DNA from 2 places in the Arthrobacter sp. 2RAF6 genome. Region 1 is predicted to be linked to the other one. Evidence: riboswitches for the same ligand, from Rfam matches in the RefSeq annotation. Region 1 holds a riboswitch; the other holds the start of a gene.
What was found. Region 1 has a riboswitch for thiamine pyrophosphate ahead of AB4Z38_RS13530 (ECF transporter S component). Riboswitches for the same ligand answer to the same signal wherever they lie in the genome.

Region 1 (7,694 bases):
ATGGTACTCACGAACGGAAGTTTCAACCAAGGCCCTGACGAGCACCGCGATGAGCGCCGCATCCTCGGCCCGTAGGCAGACATCGGCCACCCGGACCTCCACCGTGGGAACGTGCCGGGACAGCCTGGCGTCGAAGTAAACCATCCCCTCGTCCAGCAACACTCCCGTTTCGATGAGCCTCCTGACAACCCGCCGGTACGCTGCCAAGGAACCGAAGATGGCTGATGGCCCCGACGAGGGCCAGCGGTTCCACGCCTGCGTCCGGTAGCTCTCAAAACCCGTAGCCAGGCCGCGCCAGTAGGGCGAATTGGCGCTGATGGCGGTGAAGACAGCGAGCTTGTCCCGGATGCGGTCCAGGACCATCACGCCTTCCTCGGGGGACTCGATCGAAGTGTGTACGTGGAATCCGCACGTGAGCTGTTCGTGCGCCGTGATGCCGAAGCGTTCGAGCATGATGGCGTACCGGGGATCCGGAGTAGTGTGCAAAGCGGCGTCCACCGGTGAGGTGGCCAACGCGGCGATCCTGGCGCCGTGGCGCCGGGCCGCGTGGCTCGCGAGGCCCCGCGCCCTGCGGATCTGGTGCAGGAGCTCGGCGTAGCTGCGGCATGGCCGGGTCTGGGTTTCGATCTGCTCAAGCTTGAGCTCATGGCTTAGGCCGGTATCAGGGCCGTCGATCTCCTCAAGGGTAGGACCGGTTTCGGGGCCATCCTGGGCGGGGCCATCCTGGGCGGGGCCCGAGAGGAGCGCGTCGGCAAGGGCGAGCGGCTCGCCGGTCACGGGATCGACGATCAGCAATTCCTCTTCCACACCAAAAGTGCGCACGGATCAATTGTGCGCCATGGCAGCCTTTCGGACACAGCTCGGGATTTTGCGGCCCGCCCGAAGGATTCTGCTGGAGGTCCGAAACGTGCAGAATCCGACGTAGTCAGTCCTGGAAGTACTCGATCTTGGCGCCAATGGTGTTGAGCCGCTCGGCCAGGTCCTCGTATCCGCGCTCAATCACGTAGATGTTGCGCAACTCGGACGTGCCGCGGGCCGCCAGCATGGCCAAGAGCAGGCAAGCGGCGGGTCGAAGTGCCGGAGGGCATCCGACTTCCGCGCCGCGCCATTTGGTGGGGCCATTGACGTAGATGCGGTGCGGATCGAGCAGTTGCACCTGGGCGCCAAGCTTGTTGAGCTCGGTCAAGTAGATCGCCCGGTTCTCGTAGACCCAGTCGTGGATCATGGTCTGGCCCTCGGCGTTGCCGGCGATGACCGCGAAGAACGGCAAGTTGTCGATGTTCAACCCGGGGAACGGCATCGGATGGATCTTGTCCTCCGGGGCACGCAACCGTGACGGCTTGGTGGTGACATCCACCAGGCGCGTCCGTCCATTGCGAGCAAAGTACTCGCCGGAGATGTCGAGCTGCTGGCCCATCTGCTCAAGCGTGGCCAGTTCGATCTCCATGAACTCGATGGGGACCCGGCAGACGGTGACCTCCGAGTTGGTCACGATGCCCGCAGTGATGAGGCTCATGGCTTCGATCGGGTCTTCGGACGGGAAGTACTCAATGTCGACGTCGATCGCCGGGCGTCCCGTGATCTTCAGGGTGGTTGTCCCGATGCCGTCGATCACCACGCCGAGCCCCTGCAAGTAGAAACAGAGGTCCTGCACCATGTAATTGGGGCTGGCATTGCGGATCACGGTGGTACCACTGCGGTGCGCGGCGGCCATGATGGCATTCTCCGTCACGGTGTCACCGCGCTCCGTGAGGACAAAGGTCCGGTGGTCGCCGTCGGCCGGTGGGGCTTGCACGGAATAGAAGCCGGACTTGGCCTCCACCGAGAGTCCGAACTGCCGCAACGCCTGCATGTGCGGTTCCACGGTTCGAGTCCCGAGATCGCAACCGCCGGCGTAGGGCAGTTGATACGAGGCCGCCTCATCCAAGAGGGGACCCAGCAGCATGATGACGCTGCGGGTGCGACGTGCGGCTTCCACGTCCATGGAGGCGAGGTCCAGGGTCTCCGGGCGGCGGATGCGCAGATCGTTGCCGTTCAGCCAGGTGCACTCGACACCGATGGAGGTCAAAACCTCGACGATCCGGTTGACTTCTTCGATCCGGGCGAGCCGACGCAAGGTGGTGGTGCCGCGATTGATGAGGCTCGCGCAAAGCAGAGCGACGCCGGCATTCTTGCTGCTGTTGACGTCCACGGAGCCGGAGAGCGTGCGTCCGCCCTCTACGCGCAAGTGGGTCATCTGCCGTTTGCCGACTTTGACGATGGTTCGCCCGAAAATCGACTCAAGACGCTCGATCATGCGGAGGCTGAGATTCTGCTTGCCCTGTTCCATTCTGGCAATGGCGCTTTGGCTGGTGCCCAGTTCCGAAGCGAGCTGTCCCTGTGTCCAGCCCTTTTCGCCACGGGCGTCGCGAAGAAGGAGACCTACATGTTCGGCAGTCGGTTGCGTCATGATCAATAAATATCACAAATGGTCTACCGATGGCAGGTTTTGTGATGCAACACGCCGATTCTGCCGGATGATAGTCGCCTCGTGCGATATGAACGTCCCGGCGGCCACGTGCACCGCGCCGAGGATTGACAGGCGGACGCCCGCCGCGAGAGGCTCTCTCGAATGAAGGCCAGCGGCTTTTCCAGCAAAAACCCCGCCCCGAGTTTCGAGCGCGCAGGGCTTGAGCTTGAAGTCCGCCCGGCCAAAGTCAGCGACATAGCCCACATCTTCGATATCCAGGCCCAAGCGGGCCGCTCCCTTCCGGACGCCACAACGCTGACGCCAGCCATCGACGACGACGCCCGCCTGGTGGTGGTCGCTTTCGCTCGGGGAACATCCGGCGTCGGGGACGTTGTCGGCTGGGGGAAGACCCACTACTGGGACCATCCCGACGGTCCGGCGTCGGAGGGGCGCTATCTGGGCGGGGTCGCCGTGCGGCCCGATTACCGACGCAGCGGCGTCGGAACCGCCCTTACCCAAGCCCGGCTGGATTGGATATGGCGCCGCACATCGGAAGCCTGGTACGTCGTCAACGCGTCCAACCTCGTGTCAATCGAACTGCATCGGCGCTGGGGGTTCGTGGAAGTCGCCAGAGCGTCGGGCTCTCACACCACAACGTTCGACGATGGCGTCGGCATACTAATGCGGGCGGCCCGCCCGACAATACCCAAGTGACTCGCAGTTGTTGTCGTTATGAGGCGCCAAAACGACAACAACTGCGAGTCAGTTGGGCTGCTTCAGCCAGACGAAGTGCCAAGTACCTGCCCACTGAGCGGCCAGCACGGCCGCGGCTGCGATGATCAGCCCGCCAGCCAGAACCCAGACGTCCAAGCGACTGTAGGTGGATTCGCGTGCCCAGGTCCGCCGTCCACCGCCGAAGCCGCGCGCCTCCATGGTCACAGCCAAGCGGGACGCCCGACGGATCGCCTGGACCAGTAACCCGAAGCTTTGGCCGAGCATGGCCTTGAAGCGTTGCGGCGGGCTCCCGTGCGAGCCGACACCCCGCGCGCGCCGTGCCATGCCGATGGTCTGCCACTCCTCCGCCATGAGTCCCACGAGCCGCAGCGCGGCCAAGGTGCCCAGGACAAAACGGTGCGGCAGCTTCGCTTTCTGCGCCAGGGCATCGGCAAGGTCGGTGGGGTCGGTGCAACTCATCAGGAGAATGGCCGGCAGCGCTATGGCAAGGCCGCGCAGCATGAACCCGAGTCCCAGCTGAAGCGAGCCTTCGCTGATCGACCAGATCCCGACGTCGAGCAGTATCCTCCCGCTGTCAGCCGACAGGATCGCGGTGCTCCAGCCGCCAAGCGCTGCCGCGATGATCAGGGGCCAGCCGCGTTGCCACAGCAAGCGCACGGTGAGCCCTGCGAGGGGGAACAATGCCAGTTCGCCGAGGAGCGCCGTCGAGGCGGACACCAGGTCGATGGACAACGCCAACACCAAGGTGATCAGAAAGACAGAGACGAACTTGGCCAGCGGATTCGCGCGTGTCAGGAGGGCATTATTGCCGCGCAGCGTCAGGGTTTCCCTCATGCCGCACCCGCTTCCTGCCGGGCCCCGCCTTGGAACGCGGGCTCGAGCCGCATCTCGGTGCCTCCCAGGACAGAGCTGAATTCCAGGTCGTGGGTCACGGAAACCACGGATGTTCCGGCGTCGAGCAGTTCGGACAGGAACGACGCAAGCTCGGCCCAAGTGTTCGCGTCCTGGCCGAAGGTCGGTTCGTCCAACACCAGGACCCGCGGGTGCGCGGCGAGCACGGTGGCCACGGACAGCCGCCGCTTTTCGCCCCCGGAGAGCGTGTACGGATTGGCGTCCACGAGATGCCCCAGGCGCAGCCGCTCCAGCAATTCGTCCACGCGCTCCTCGCCGTGGCCAAGGTGCTTGGGGCCGAACATGAGCTCGTCGAGCACGCGTCCCGTGACGAACTGGTGCTCGGGCTCTTGGAACACGGTCCCGATCCGGGAGATCAGCTGCTGTGCCTTCCACGTGAACGGGTCGGTGCCGGCGCCGTCGCTGAGCCCGGCGGCGGCAGTCACCGTGCCGGACACCGGCGCCAATAGGCCCGCGAGGGTCAAAGCGAAGGTCGATTTTCCTGCGCCGTTGGGGCCGGTGATGGTCAGCGCCTGCCCGGCGAATACTTCGGCGTCGAGTCCGGCCTGCACAGGAAGGGGCGCGATCGTTTTGAACCCCCGGCGCCGCGGCCGTTCGCGGGACACCGCGAGCTCCTGGGTGGCGAGCAACAGCTCTCCCATGCTCCCCGCCCGGGAGCCGCCCGTTGCTCCGGAGCCGGCGGCTGTTCCGGAACGTGGCCGGGTGGCCGGCACGTACCCGGGCACCCAGACGCCTGCAGCAGTGAGCATGTCCCTTGCTTGCGCCAGAACGGTGTCGGGATCGCCGTCCACGAGCACGCCCGGCGTCGACCCTCCCGTGGAGGAGGTGCTGCCCGGCTGGAGGACCACGATCCGGTCCACGAGGTCTTTCCAGACGGAGACCCGATGCTCCACCACCACCAAGGTGGCCCCGGTCTTGTGCAGGCAGCGGCCCACGGCATCGCGGACCTCCAGCACGCCGGCCGGGTCCAGGTTGGCGGTCGGCTCGTCCAGGAGGATCAAGCCAGGCCGCATCGCCAGAATGCCGGCCAGCGCAAGGCGCTGTTTCTGCCCGCCCGAGAGGGCCGACGTCGGGTGGTCGAGCGAAAAGTTGCCGCTGGCACTATTCCGTAGCCCGACGTCGTCGAGCGCTTCATGGACCCGCTTCCAGATCTCTTCCCGCGGCACGCAAAGGTTCTCGGCGCCGAACGCGACGTCGTCGCCCAGCCGGGAAAGCACCACCTGGGTTTCGGGATCTTGCTGCATGAGTCCGGCACGGCCCCGCTGGGCCTTCGGCGAAACGCCGTCCACCAGCAACGAGCCGGTCTCGTCGGCGTCGTCACCTTCCTCGCCCAGCACGCCCGCCAGGGCATGCAGGAGCGTCGACTTGCCTGCGCCCGAGGGGCCAAGCAGTAGAACACGCTCGCCCGGACGGATGTCCAGGTCCAAGGCATGGATGGCCTGCGTGGTGCGGCCGGCGTGCCGCCAGCCCCAGCCTTGAGCGGAAATTGCGGCGGGTCGCACCACGGCAGAGGTGCCGGAATCAGGACTGGGCATCAGGAAAAGACGGGCTCCGAGGCGGCTTTGCGGGACGCGAACGCGCTCAGCACACCGGTCTTGGCCAGGCCGCGGGTAGCGATCCAGGACAGGGCACCGGCAATGACGGCCCCGGAGATCGTGCAGAAGACGATGTACGCGAGCTTGTCGACCGGTTCGTAGGCGATGTTCCAGCCCCACGGCAGGAAGGAGTCGTTCAGACCGCAGAACAGACCTGCACCGGCACCGGCCAGCAGGGACACCGGCAGGTTGAACTTCTTGTACATGAAGGCCAGGAAGATGAGTTCCGCGCCGAGGCCCTGGAGCAGGCCCGAGATCAGGACCGTGGTGCCGTACTGCGAACCCATGATGAGCTCACTGGTGGCGGCCACTGTCTCGCAGAAAATTGCCGCACCGGGCTTCCGGACAATGAGCATGCCCAACACTGCCGGAATCATCCAACCGCCGGCGATCAGGCCGCTCAGCGGAGGGTAGCCGGCGGACATGGGCGTGGCAACCAGAGCCATCTGGTCCCACGCCCAGAAGATCACGCCACCGGCGATGGAGATGAGTGCCGCCACGACGATGTCCACGACGCGCCAGTTGTAACCAGGCTTGGTGAGGCCCGGCCTTGCAGAAATACCAGTCATTTTGTCCTCCTGAGGAACAGGAGGGGAAAGTGTTCCCCGGTTGCCTGCGAGCGGCTTCCGCCGCGCCGGTTCCGGACACTATGAGAACTCGACTCCCTTGCGCCGGTACTAGCCGGATCAGGTTCGAGGGTCTGCGGCTGTCCGCACTCTCAGCGCCCGTCCTCCGTGCCGCATTGCTGCGAGCCCGACGGCGGCGCTCCCCTGTCGTTATTAATCCACCCTTTTGGGCGTGGTTCAGTTTACACCTTGGAGGGGTCGCGGGGACCGTGACGGAACGGATAGCGACGGATTCTGCTGGATCATCCGCCGGGTCAGCGCAGGCCGGCCCGGAATGGCGCGGACGCCTGCAGAAACTGGGAGAATGATCCAGCAGAATGTGACGCAGCAAGCGGGCAAAGGAGCGGTCTTGGCAGGCATTGGCGAAGCGAACAGCACCACGGTGGCCGAACCTAGGCTCGCCGCGAGCGTGATCCTGGTCCGCGAGGCCCCCGGTCACGATGGATTTCGCGGCCTGGAAGTGTTCGTCCAGCACCGCGTGACCACGATGGATTTCGCCGCGGGCATGGTCGTCTTCCCCGGGGGACGAGTGGACCAGGCGGACAGCTCCGGCTGGGACTTCGCGGACGACGTCGTCGAGCGGCACGCCGCCGCATGGCACCGGAGCAGCATCGCCGTCGAGCCCTCTTCCGCCCGGTTCAACGCCGGCCGGGTCCTGGCGGCCGCGCAGCGCGAGGTGTTCGAAGAGGCCGGGCTGAAGCTCGACGCCGCCACCCTCCGCCCGTGGGCCAACTGGGTCACCCCGGCAGACCAGCCCAAGCGCTTCGACACATACTTCTACCTTGCCTGCCCGCTATCCGGTGCCGAGCCCAGGCACCAAACCACGGAAGCCTCATCGTCTTTGTGGATGCCGGTCCGCGGAATCCTCGATGCCGAAGCCGCCGGAACCCTCAAGCTCATGCCGCCCACGCTGGCGCTGCTGGATGAGCTCCTCGCCCTCGGCACGGTGGAAGCGATACTCGCCGACGACCGTGACATCGTGCCCGTCCGTCCAAAGCCTGGAGCCTTGGAGGAGTTCTTCCGGCTGAGGCGCCGACCGCCATCCGTTGCTCCGGAACTGCCCTGAAGTGGGGTTAGGCTGGGGACGGTCCTGTTTCCTCCCGCAAGGAGTCCCGGAATGAACCTCCTCATCAAACTGCTCGGCACTGGCGTGAGCATCGGTGCAGGCTTTGTCGGCACCAAGCTCGTCAATGCGTTGTGGGAAAAGTCCACCGGCAAGAAGCCTCCCAAGGGGCACGATGACATGGAGGCAAGCCTTCGCTCGGCACTGACCTTCGCCCTGATTTCGGCGACCGTCAGCGCCGTCATCCAGGTATTTGCAAGCCGCAGTACCCAGCGCGCCATCTCGCGCTTCTCGAAGACGCAGGACATCGTCTA
Region 2 (7,694 bases), on a different contig from region 1:
ATGAAGAAACTGGCCCAGGGCGGCGGCATGCCCGGGATGCCTGGCATGCCCGGCCTCGGTGGCGGCGGTTCCCGCAAGGGAAGCAAAAACGCGCCCAAGAAGAAGGCCCGTTCCGGAAACCCCGCCAAGGCTGCCCAGGAACTGCGCGACGCCGAGAACAAGCGGGCGAAAGCCGTTCCCACCGGCGCGGCATTCGGCCAGGCTGGCGGCGACTTCGATCCCTCGCAGCTGAACCTGCCCAAGGGCTTCGACAAGTTCCTCGGCGGCAAGTAGCCGTCTCGCCCAACTAGCTCGCAGCAGGTGTCGTTTAGAGACCTCATAACGACAACAACTGCTGGCTAGTTGGGTTGTCAGCCCTGTGCCATAGGCTGGGGGGATGCAAAAGCAGCGCGTTGTGTTCGTCCACGGAGCCGGTACATTCGGCGCTGCCGCTTGGCCGAAACAACACGGCATGGCGCTGAAGTACGACGCACTGTTCCTGAAACGCCACGGCTTTGATGCGCAGGCCGAGCCTTTGGAATCGGACGTTGCCGCCGATGTGGACATTATCCTGGAGTGCCTTGGAGGACGGGAGTCCGCGCCATCCTCCGGCCCGGCGCGTGGAGGCCATGTCGTAGCGCACTCCCAAGGCGCGATTTCCGCGATGTTGGCAGCGGTGGAGAGGCCGGACCTGGTCCGCTCCCTCGTGCTGGTTGAACCGGCGTGCCTTTCCTTGACTGCCGAGTTGCCCGCCACCGCGGCTTACCGGGCATTGATGGAGCCCTTGTTCGCGATCCGGCACGAACTCAGCGACGACGATTACCAACGTGAATTCGTCCGCCGGGCGTTTTCCTCGGAGGCGGCCGTCCTCAGCACCCCGGAGGCCAGGCGTACCGCTCGACGACTGCGGCTCCAGGCTCCGCCGTGGGAAGCGCCCCTGCACATTGTGCCGGGAGTCCCCACGCTTGTCCTGACCGGTGGTTGGGAACCCCTGTACGAAGAGATCGCCGGCTACCTGCAGGAAACCGGCGCCCTCCACCGCGTTGCGGCTGGAGGACACCGGCCTCATGACTCAGTTGAAGGGGACCGGATGATCCGGTCCTTCATTGCGGATGTCAGCCGCGCCGGATCAGTCCAGGCTTCCTGATCAGTTCAGGCTTCCTGACTTCGTTCCGGGCTTTCCTGCGGGAACCTCGAGCTCCGGCAAGTAGACCTTGCCGCCCGATGCCAGGAACTCCTCGCTCTTTTCGCGCATCCCGCTGTACATTTCCGCGATGGCCGCTTGGGAATCCGCGGAGCCGTATTCGTCGCGGATGTCCTGGCTGATGCGCATGGAGCAGAATTTCGGTCCGCACATGGAACAGAAATGCGCGGTCTTGGCCGGTTCGGCCGGGAGCGTCTCATCGTGGAACGCTTCCGCGGTGACCGGATCCAATGACAGAGCGAACTGGTCACGCCAGCGGAACTCGAAGCGGGCCTTGGACAGGGCATCGTCGCGTTCGTGGGCACCGGGGTGTCCCTTGGCAAGGTCAGCGGCGTGGGCAGCGATTTTGTACGTGATTACCCCGGTCTTGACGTCGTCCTTGTTTGGCAGGCCAAGGTGTTCCTTTGGAGTGACGTAGCAGAGCATCGCGGTTCCGTAGCGTGCGATCTCCGTGGCGCCGATGGCAGAGGTGATGTGGTCGTAGCCCGGGGCAACGTCGGTGACGAGGGGGCCCAAGGTGTAGAACGGGGCGCCCTTGCAGAGCTCTTGCTGGCGCTCCACGTTCTCCCGCACCAAGTGGAAGGGAACGTGGCCGGGCCCTTCCACCATGACCTGGACGTCGAATTCCCATGCCCGCTGCGTCAACTCGGCCAAGGTGTCGAGTTCGGCGAACTGCGCGGCGTCGTTGGCGTCCGCCGTCGCTCCCGGGCGCAAGCCGTCGCCGAGCGAGAACGCGACGTCGTACTTGGCGAAGATTTCGCAGAGTTCGTCGAAATGGGTGTACAGGAAGTTTTCCTCGTGGTGCGCCAGGCACCAGCCGGCCATGATTGAGCCGCCGCGGGAAACGATGCCCGTGACGCGGTTCGCGGTGAGCGGCACGTAGCGCAGCAACACGCCGGCATGGATGGTCATGTAGTCCACGCCCTGCTCGCATTGTTCAATGACGGTGTCGCGGAAGATCTCCCATGTGAGTTTGTTGGCTTCGCCGTTGACCTTCTCGAGGGCCTGGTAAATGGGCACGGTGCCGATCGGCACGGGGGAGTTGCGGATGATCCATTCGCGGGTGGTGTGGATGTCGTCACCCGTGGACAGGTCCATGACGGTGTCCGCGCCCCATTGCGTGGCCCACTGCAGCTTGTCCACTTCTTCGGCGATGGAACTGGTGACGGCCGAGTTGCCGATATTGGCGTTGATCTTCACGAGGAACGCCTTGCCGATGATCATCGGTTCGGATTCGGGGTGGTTAATGTTGTTGGGAATGATGGCCCGGCCGGCGGCGACTTCGCTGCGGACCAGTTCAACATCGCAGTTCTCGCGAAGTGCCACGAACTGCATTTCGGGCGTCACGATCCCCTGCTTGGCATAGTGCATCTGTGTCACGGTCTTGCCGTCGACGGCGCGGCGGGGCACCGGCTGTGCGCCCTTCCACTCAGCGGAGGCGGCGCCGCGGCGCACGGCCGACTTGCCGTCGTCGAGCAGGTTCCGTTCGCGGCCGCTGTATGCCTCGGTGTCGCCGCGGGCGTCGATCCACTCGCTGCGGAACGGCTCGAGGCCAACCACGGGATCACTTCCTGGCCCTGCAGTGCGGTACACCTGGAAAGGCGCGTTGGCCTCGCCGTTGGGGGATGGTTCCAGGGCGATTTCCGTGACCGGAACCCGGATTCCCGTCTCCGTGTCTTCCAGGAACGCGAGGGAATGCGACTTCAGGGACTGGGTCACCTCTTGCGCCGATCCGTTTTTGGTAGGGCTCAGCTGTGTTTCTTTGGTGCTCAAAGGATTACTCACTTCCTTCGCCGGCATTACCCGGACAGGTTCAACGGTCGCAGGCTGCGTCAGCCCGATCTCAGCCCTTGCAAGGGCCCCCGTGTGGTCGTAGACGAAGCTACCACAGCTGTTGGTGCCCAGGACAGATGTGACGGAGGAGAGATGTGGCCGAGGACAGATGTGACCGGGCCGGGAACGGCGCAGGAGTTTAAGGTGGAATCATGGCGGAAATCATCGAGTTCAGCGGCGCCGTCCTCACGGGACCGAAAGAAGAACGGCGTGGCCTCTGGTCGGTCGACGGAAGGCTGACCTTTCTGCCGCCCGCTGCCGCGCCCGACGTCATCCTGGACGGATGGGTGTTGCCCGGTCTGGTGGATGCGCATTGCCATGTTGGATTAGGCAAGGGCGGAGCGGTGGACGATCAGACTGCCCGACTGCAGGCGACGGCGGACCGGAACGCCGGGACGCTCTTGATCCGCGACGCCGGATCCGCAAGCGACACGCGCTGGCTGCAGCGCCGGACGGACATGCCCAGGATCATCCGCGCAGGCAGGCACATCGCCAGGCAACGCCGGTACATTCCCGGACTGGCCGAAGAAGTCGAACCGGAGGATCTGGTGGAGGCGGTGCGCAAGCAGGCACGGTCCGGAGACGGCTGGGTCAAGATCGTCGGGGACTGGATCGACCGCTCGGCAGGGGATCTTGGCCCGTCCTTTCCCGCCGCCATCGTCAAGGACGCCGTCGCCGCGGCACACGGCGAGGGAGCCCGGGTGACTGCCCATTGCTTCGCCGAAGGGACTATCGACGACATGCTCGACGCCGGCATCGACTGCATCGAGCACGCCACCGGCCTACTTCCGCACCACATTCCCAGGCTCCTGGACCAGGGTGTGCCGATCGTTCCCACCCTGATCAACATTGCTACTTTTCCGGACATCGCGAAGCAGGCGGAAGCGAAGTTCCCGCGTTACGCCGCCCACATGACCAGGCTGTGGGAGCTCAGGCATGAACGCGTCGCCGAGGCATTCGACGCCGGAGTGCGGGTGTATGCCGGGACCGACGCCGGCAGCGTCATCAAGCACGGCCGGATCGGCGAGGAAATCCTGGAACTGCACCGCGCCGGCCTTTCGGCTGCCGCGGCCCTCGATGCCGCCTGCTGGTCCGCCCGTGAGTGGCTGGGTGCCGACGGCATCAGCGAAGGTGCCAGTGCCGACGTCGTGCTCTACGCAAAGGATCCCCGGGCGAGCCTTGAGGTGGTGCTGAATCCGCAATGCACCGTGCTGAGGGGGCATATTTCAGGAAGTGCCGGGCATTAGGAATAAATTGAAGCTTCAAGTAATTTGGATGTATAGAGGTTGCCGAAAGGCGGCGCCACAAAATACCGGGAGTTTCACATGACCATCACATCCAGCCAGGATCTCCTTCCTGCCGAACTCACCATGGGTACCGTCATGCTCAAAGTGGGGGACATGAAGCTCATGGGCGACTACTACCAGCGGGCGCTGGGGCTGGACGTCGTCGCCGAACAGGATGGCGGACTCTACTTCGGCAGGCTCGGCAAGCCGTTGGTGCACCTCGCGCCGGCCTCCGGGCTCCAGATCCCGGGTCGTGGAGAGGCTGGACTCTTCCATACAGCCTTGCTCTTCGAAGACCAGTCCTCGCTCGCCGCAACCGTTGCCTCCGCCGCGCAGTACGAACCCCACGCCTTCGTCGGCAGCGCGGACCACCTCGTCAGCGAGGCGTTCTACTTCACGGATCCTGAGGGCAACGGCATCGAGCTCTATTACGACAAGCCCCGCGAAGGCTGGGAGTGGAACGGCAGTTCCGTCGTCATGGACAGCCTGCCGCTCCCGCCGCAGCGTTACCTCCAGCAATACCTGAGCGAAGCGGCGGTGACGGGCCAGCATGAGGCGGGCGCCGGCGTCGGGCATGTCCACCTCCAGGTGGGCGACGTGCAGACTGCCCATGATTTCTATGTCGACACCTTGGGCTTCGAGCAGACCGCCGGGTGGCACGGCCAAGCCCTGTTCGTCTCCGCGGGAGGCTACCACCACCACATGGCCATGAATGTCTGGAACAGCCGCGGTGCAGGTGCGCGCAAGGATACGCTCGGTCTCGGCGAGGTTGTTATCGAGGTGCCGTCAGGAGACGACGTCGGCGCGCTCGCCGACCGCCTCAAGGTTGCCGGCATTGGCTCCCACCACACCGGCCAGGAGTTGCGCTTCGAGGACCCGTGGCGCAACCGGCTGCGGGTCGCCGTCCGCTAGGGTGGAGAACACGGCGTGGCGCATTTCGGCCGCTGCGCCGCAGCTCCGTTGCCACGAATGAATGAGAGTACTTTCCATGGGCTTTGCTGAAATCTTTGTTGCCACCCACGATGAAGCACTCAAGAGGGCCGCTGCCCTGGAGAAGGGCAGTGACGTATCCGGCGCCGCAGTACGGATCCCGGGGATCAGCGATTTCGAAGTAGAACAACTCGGCGACCTCGCCGGCACGGCCGTGCACGCTCCCGGGGCCGACTATGAGCTCGCTTTGGTGGACGTCACCAGCGACGCCTTGCTGGGCGTCCCCGAAGCCATGGTGCGCGCCCTGTCCGAGCTTCTCAGCTACGAGACCGAGGGCGAAGGAAGCATCCTCGACGACGTCGCCGAACGCTGGGCGGCCCAAGAAGATATGCCCTTTGATGCCCAGCAGTCCCGCCTGTACGTCCAGCAGTTGGCGGCGCTCGCGAGCGACGTCGAAAACGCCGAACGGGCCGGTCTCTACGTCTGGTCCGCAGAGCAGTAACTCCGCAGAAAACCCGCCGCACGGGCCGCGTGTTCGAAATACTGTCTGCCATCTGGCACAATGGACAGGTACTCGATCCGCGCGGCCCCTCTCTCCGTGTGTGCATCTTGTCCTTGGAACCCTCAAGTATGGCCCGCCCCACGGGTGCAGAACGACGGGCTCAACCCCGTTTCAGAAACAGGAGTGACCACAAAAGTGGCCGTAAAGATTCGCCTTAAGCGCTTCGGTAAGATGCGCGCACCTTACTACCGCATCGTCGTCATGGACTCCCGCGCCAAGCGCGATGGCCGTGCGATTGAAGAAATCGGCAAGTACCACCCCACCGAAGAGCCCTCGTACATCGAGGTCGTCTCCGAGCGTGCACAGTACTGGCTGTCCGTCGGCGCCCAGCCGACCGAGCAGGTTGCCGCGATCCTCAAGATCACCGGTGACTGGCAGAAGTTCAAGGGCCTCCCGGGCCAGGAAGGCACGCTGAAGACCAAGGTCGCCAAGCCTGCTTTCGTTGCACCGGAGAAGGGTTCCGTTATCATCCCGGAAGCCATCACCAAGAAGGCCAAGCAGTCGGAAGCAACTGAAGCTCCCGCTGACGCTGAAGCAGAGACCACCGAGGCTGAGTAAGTTGCTGGCAGAAGCGCTCGAGCACTTGGTCCGTGGGATCGTTGACAGCCCTGAGGACGTCAAGGTCAGTGCAAAGAACAACCGCCGCGGGGAATCCCTCGAGGTGCGCGTTCACCAGGACGACCTCGGACGGGTGATCGGTCGCCAGGGTCGCACCGCACGCGCTTTGCGCACTGTGATTGCGGCATTGGCGGGCGGCGAGCAGGTCAGGGTCGACGTCGTCGACACCGACCGTCGCCGGTAACGCGCTCAGCAATACTTGTCTTAAATCCGGCCCCTTCACCAGATTATGGTGGAGGGGCCGGATTGTTTTACGAGCAAACCCCAGCCTTGGTCCCTAAGCCGGCCCCAGCGAAGAAAACAGAGGAATCCCATGCAGCTCCAGGTTGCCCGAATCGGCAAGCCCCACGGAATCCGCGGCGAAGTCACGGTCCAGGTGCTCACTGACGCCCCCGGCGATCGTTTTGTCCCGGGCACCGAATTTGTAGTGGAGCCGGCAAAGGCCGGTCCTTTGACCATCACCAGCGCCCGGTGGAACAAGGACATCCTGTTGCTCGGTTTCGAAGAGATCTCCACGCGCAACCAGGCGGAAGAAATCCGCGGCGCGAAGCTGTTCATCGAGACGGAAGAGCTGGAAGAGGACGACGACGAAGGCTGGTATGAGCATGAGCTCGTCGGGCTTGAGGTCCGTGTCGGCTCGCAGGCCGTAGGCAAGGTGACCGCACTCAACACCATGCCGGTCCAGGACCTGCTGGTCATTGAAGACGCAGCCGGCAAGGAAATCCTGGTGCCTTTCGTTGAAGAGATCGTGCCCGAAGTCAACGTCGAGGACGGCTATCTGCTGCTCACCCCTCCGCCGGGCCTCTTCGAACTGAACACCGATGCTTCCGCCTCCGACGCGGAAGAGGACGACGCTGAAACCAAGGATGATGCCTAAAATGCGCGTCGACGTCGTCAGCATCTTTCCCGAGTACCTGGCGCCACTAGAGCTTTCCCTCATCGGCAAGGCCCGTCAGGACGGGCTTCTGGAGCTGAATGTCCATGACTTGAGGACCTTCACCACGGACAAGCACCGCACGGTGGATGACACTCCGTACGGTGGCGGTGCGGGCATGGTCATGAAACCGGAGCCCTGGGCCCAGGCCTTGGAATCCATTGCAAATGCGCAGGCTGCCGCAATTGGGGACTCGTCGGACGGACCGACGAAGCCGGTCCTGATTGTCCCGTCGCCCGCGGGGGAGCGCTTCAACCAGGCCCTTGCCTATGAGCTCGCCGAGGAAGAGCAGCTCGTTTTCGCCTGCGGCCGCTATGAAGGCATCGACGAGCGCGTCATGGAGTGGGC

Region 2: linked by a shared signal. The riboswitch ahead of thiC (phosphomethylpyrimidine synthase ThiC) and the one ahead of AB4Z38_RS13530 (ECF transporter S component) in region 1 are both predicted to bind thiamine pyrophosphate.

Annotation. Positions count from the first base shown of each region.
Region 1 covers NZ_JBFRGF010000017.1:24,257-31,950, forward strand. The annotation lists gene AB4Z38_RS13505 (glutamate--cysteine ligase 2) at 1-822, opposite strand, end outside; gene AB4Z38_RS13510 (UDP-N-acetylglucosamine 1-carboxyvinyltransferase) at 926-2,449, opposite strand; gene AB4Z38_RS13515 (GNAT family N-acetyltransferase) at 2,612-3,163, shown strand; gene AB4Z38_RS13520 (energy-coupling factor transporter transmembrane component T family protein) at 3,212-4,018, opposite strand; gene AB4Z38_RS13525 (ABC transporter ATP-binding protein) at 4,015-5,631, opposite strand; gene AB4Z38_RS13530 (ECF transporter S component) at 5,631-6,260, opposite strand; TPP riboswitch at 6,337-6,473, opposite strand; gene AB4Z38_RS13535 (NUDIX hydrolase) at 6,622-7,383, shown strand; gene AB4Z38_RS13540 (DUF4235 domain-containing protein) at 7,435-7,694, shown strand, end outside.
Region 2 covers NZ_JBFRGF010000002.1:14,905-22,598, reverse strand. The annotation lists gene ffh (signal recognition particle protein) at 1-273, shown strand, start outside; gene AB4Z38_RS01585 (alpha/beta hydrolase) at 377-1,126, shown strand; gene thiC (phosphomethylpyrimidine synthase ThiC) at 1,127-2,956, opposite strand; TPP riboswitch at 2,952-3,059, opposite strand; gene AB4Z38_RS01575 (amidohydrolase family protein) at 3,169-4,263, shown strand; gene AB4Z38_RS01570 (VOC family protein) at 4,342-5,214, shown strand; gene AB4Z38_RS01565 (hypothetical protein) at 5,291-5,734, shown strand; gene rpsP (30S ribosomal protein S16) at 5,930-6,352, shown strand; gene AB4Z38_RS01555 (RNA-binding protein) at 6,354-6,596, shown strand; gene rimM (ribosome maturation factor RimM) at 6,726-7,289, shown strand; gene trmD (tRNA (guanosine(37)-N1)-methyltransferase TrmD) at 7,291-7,694, shown strand, end outside.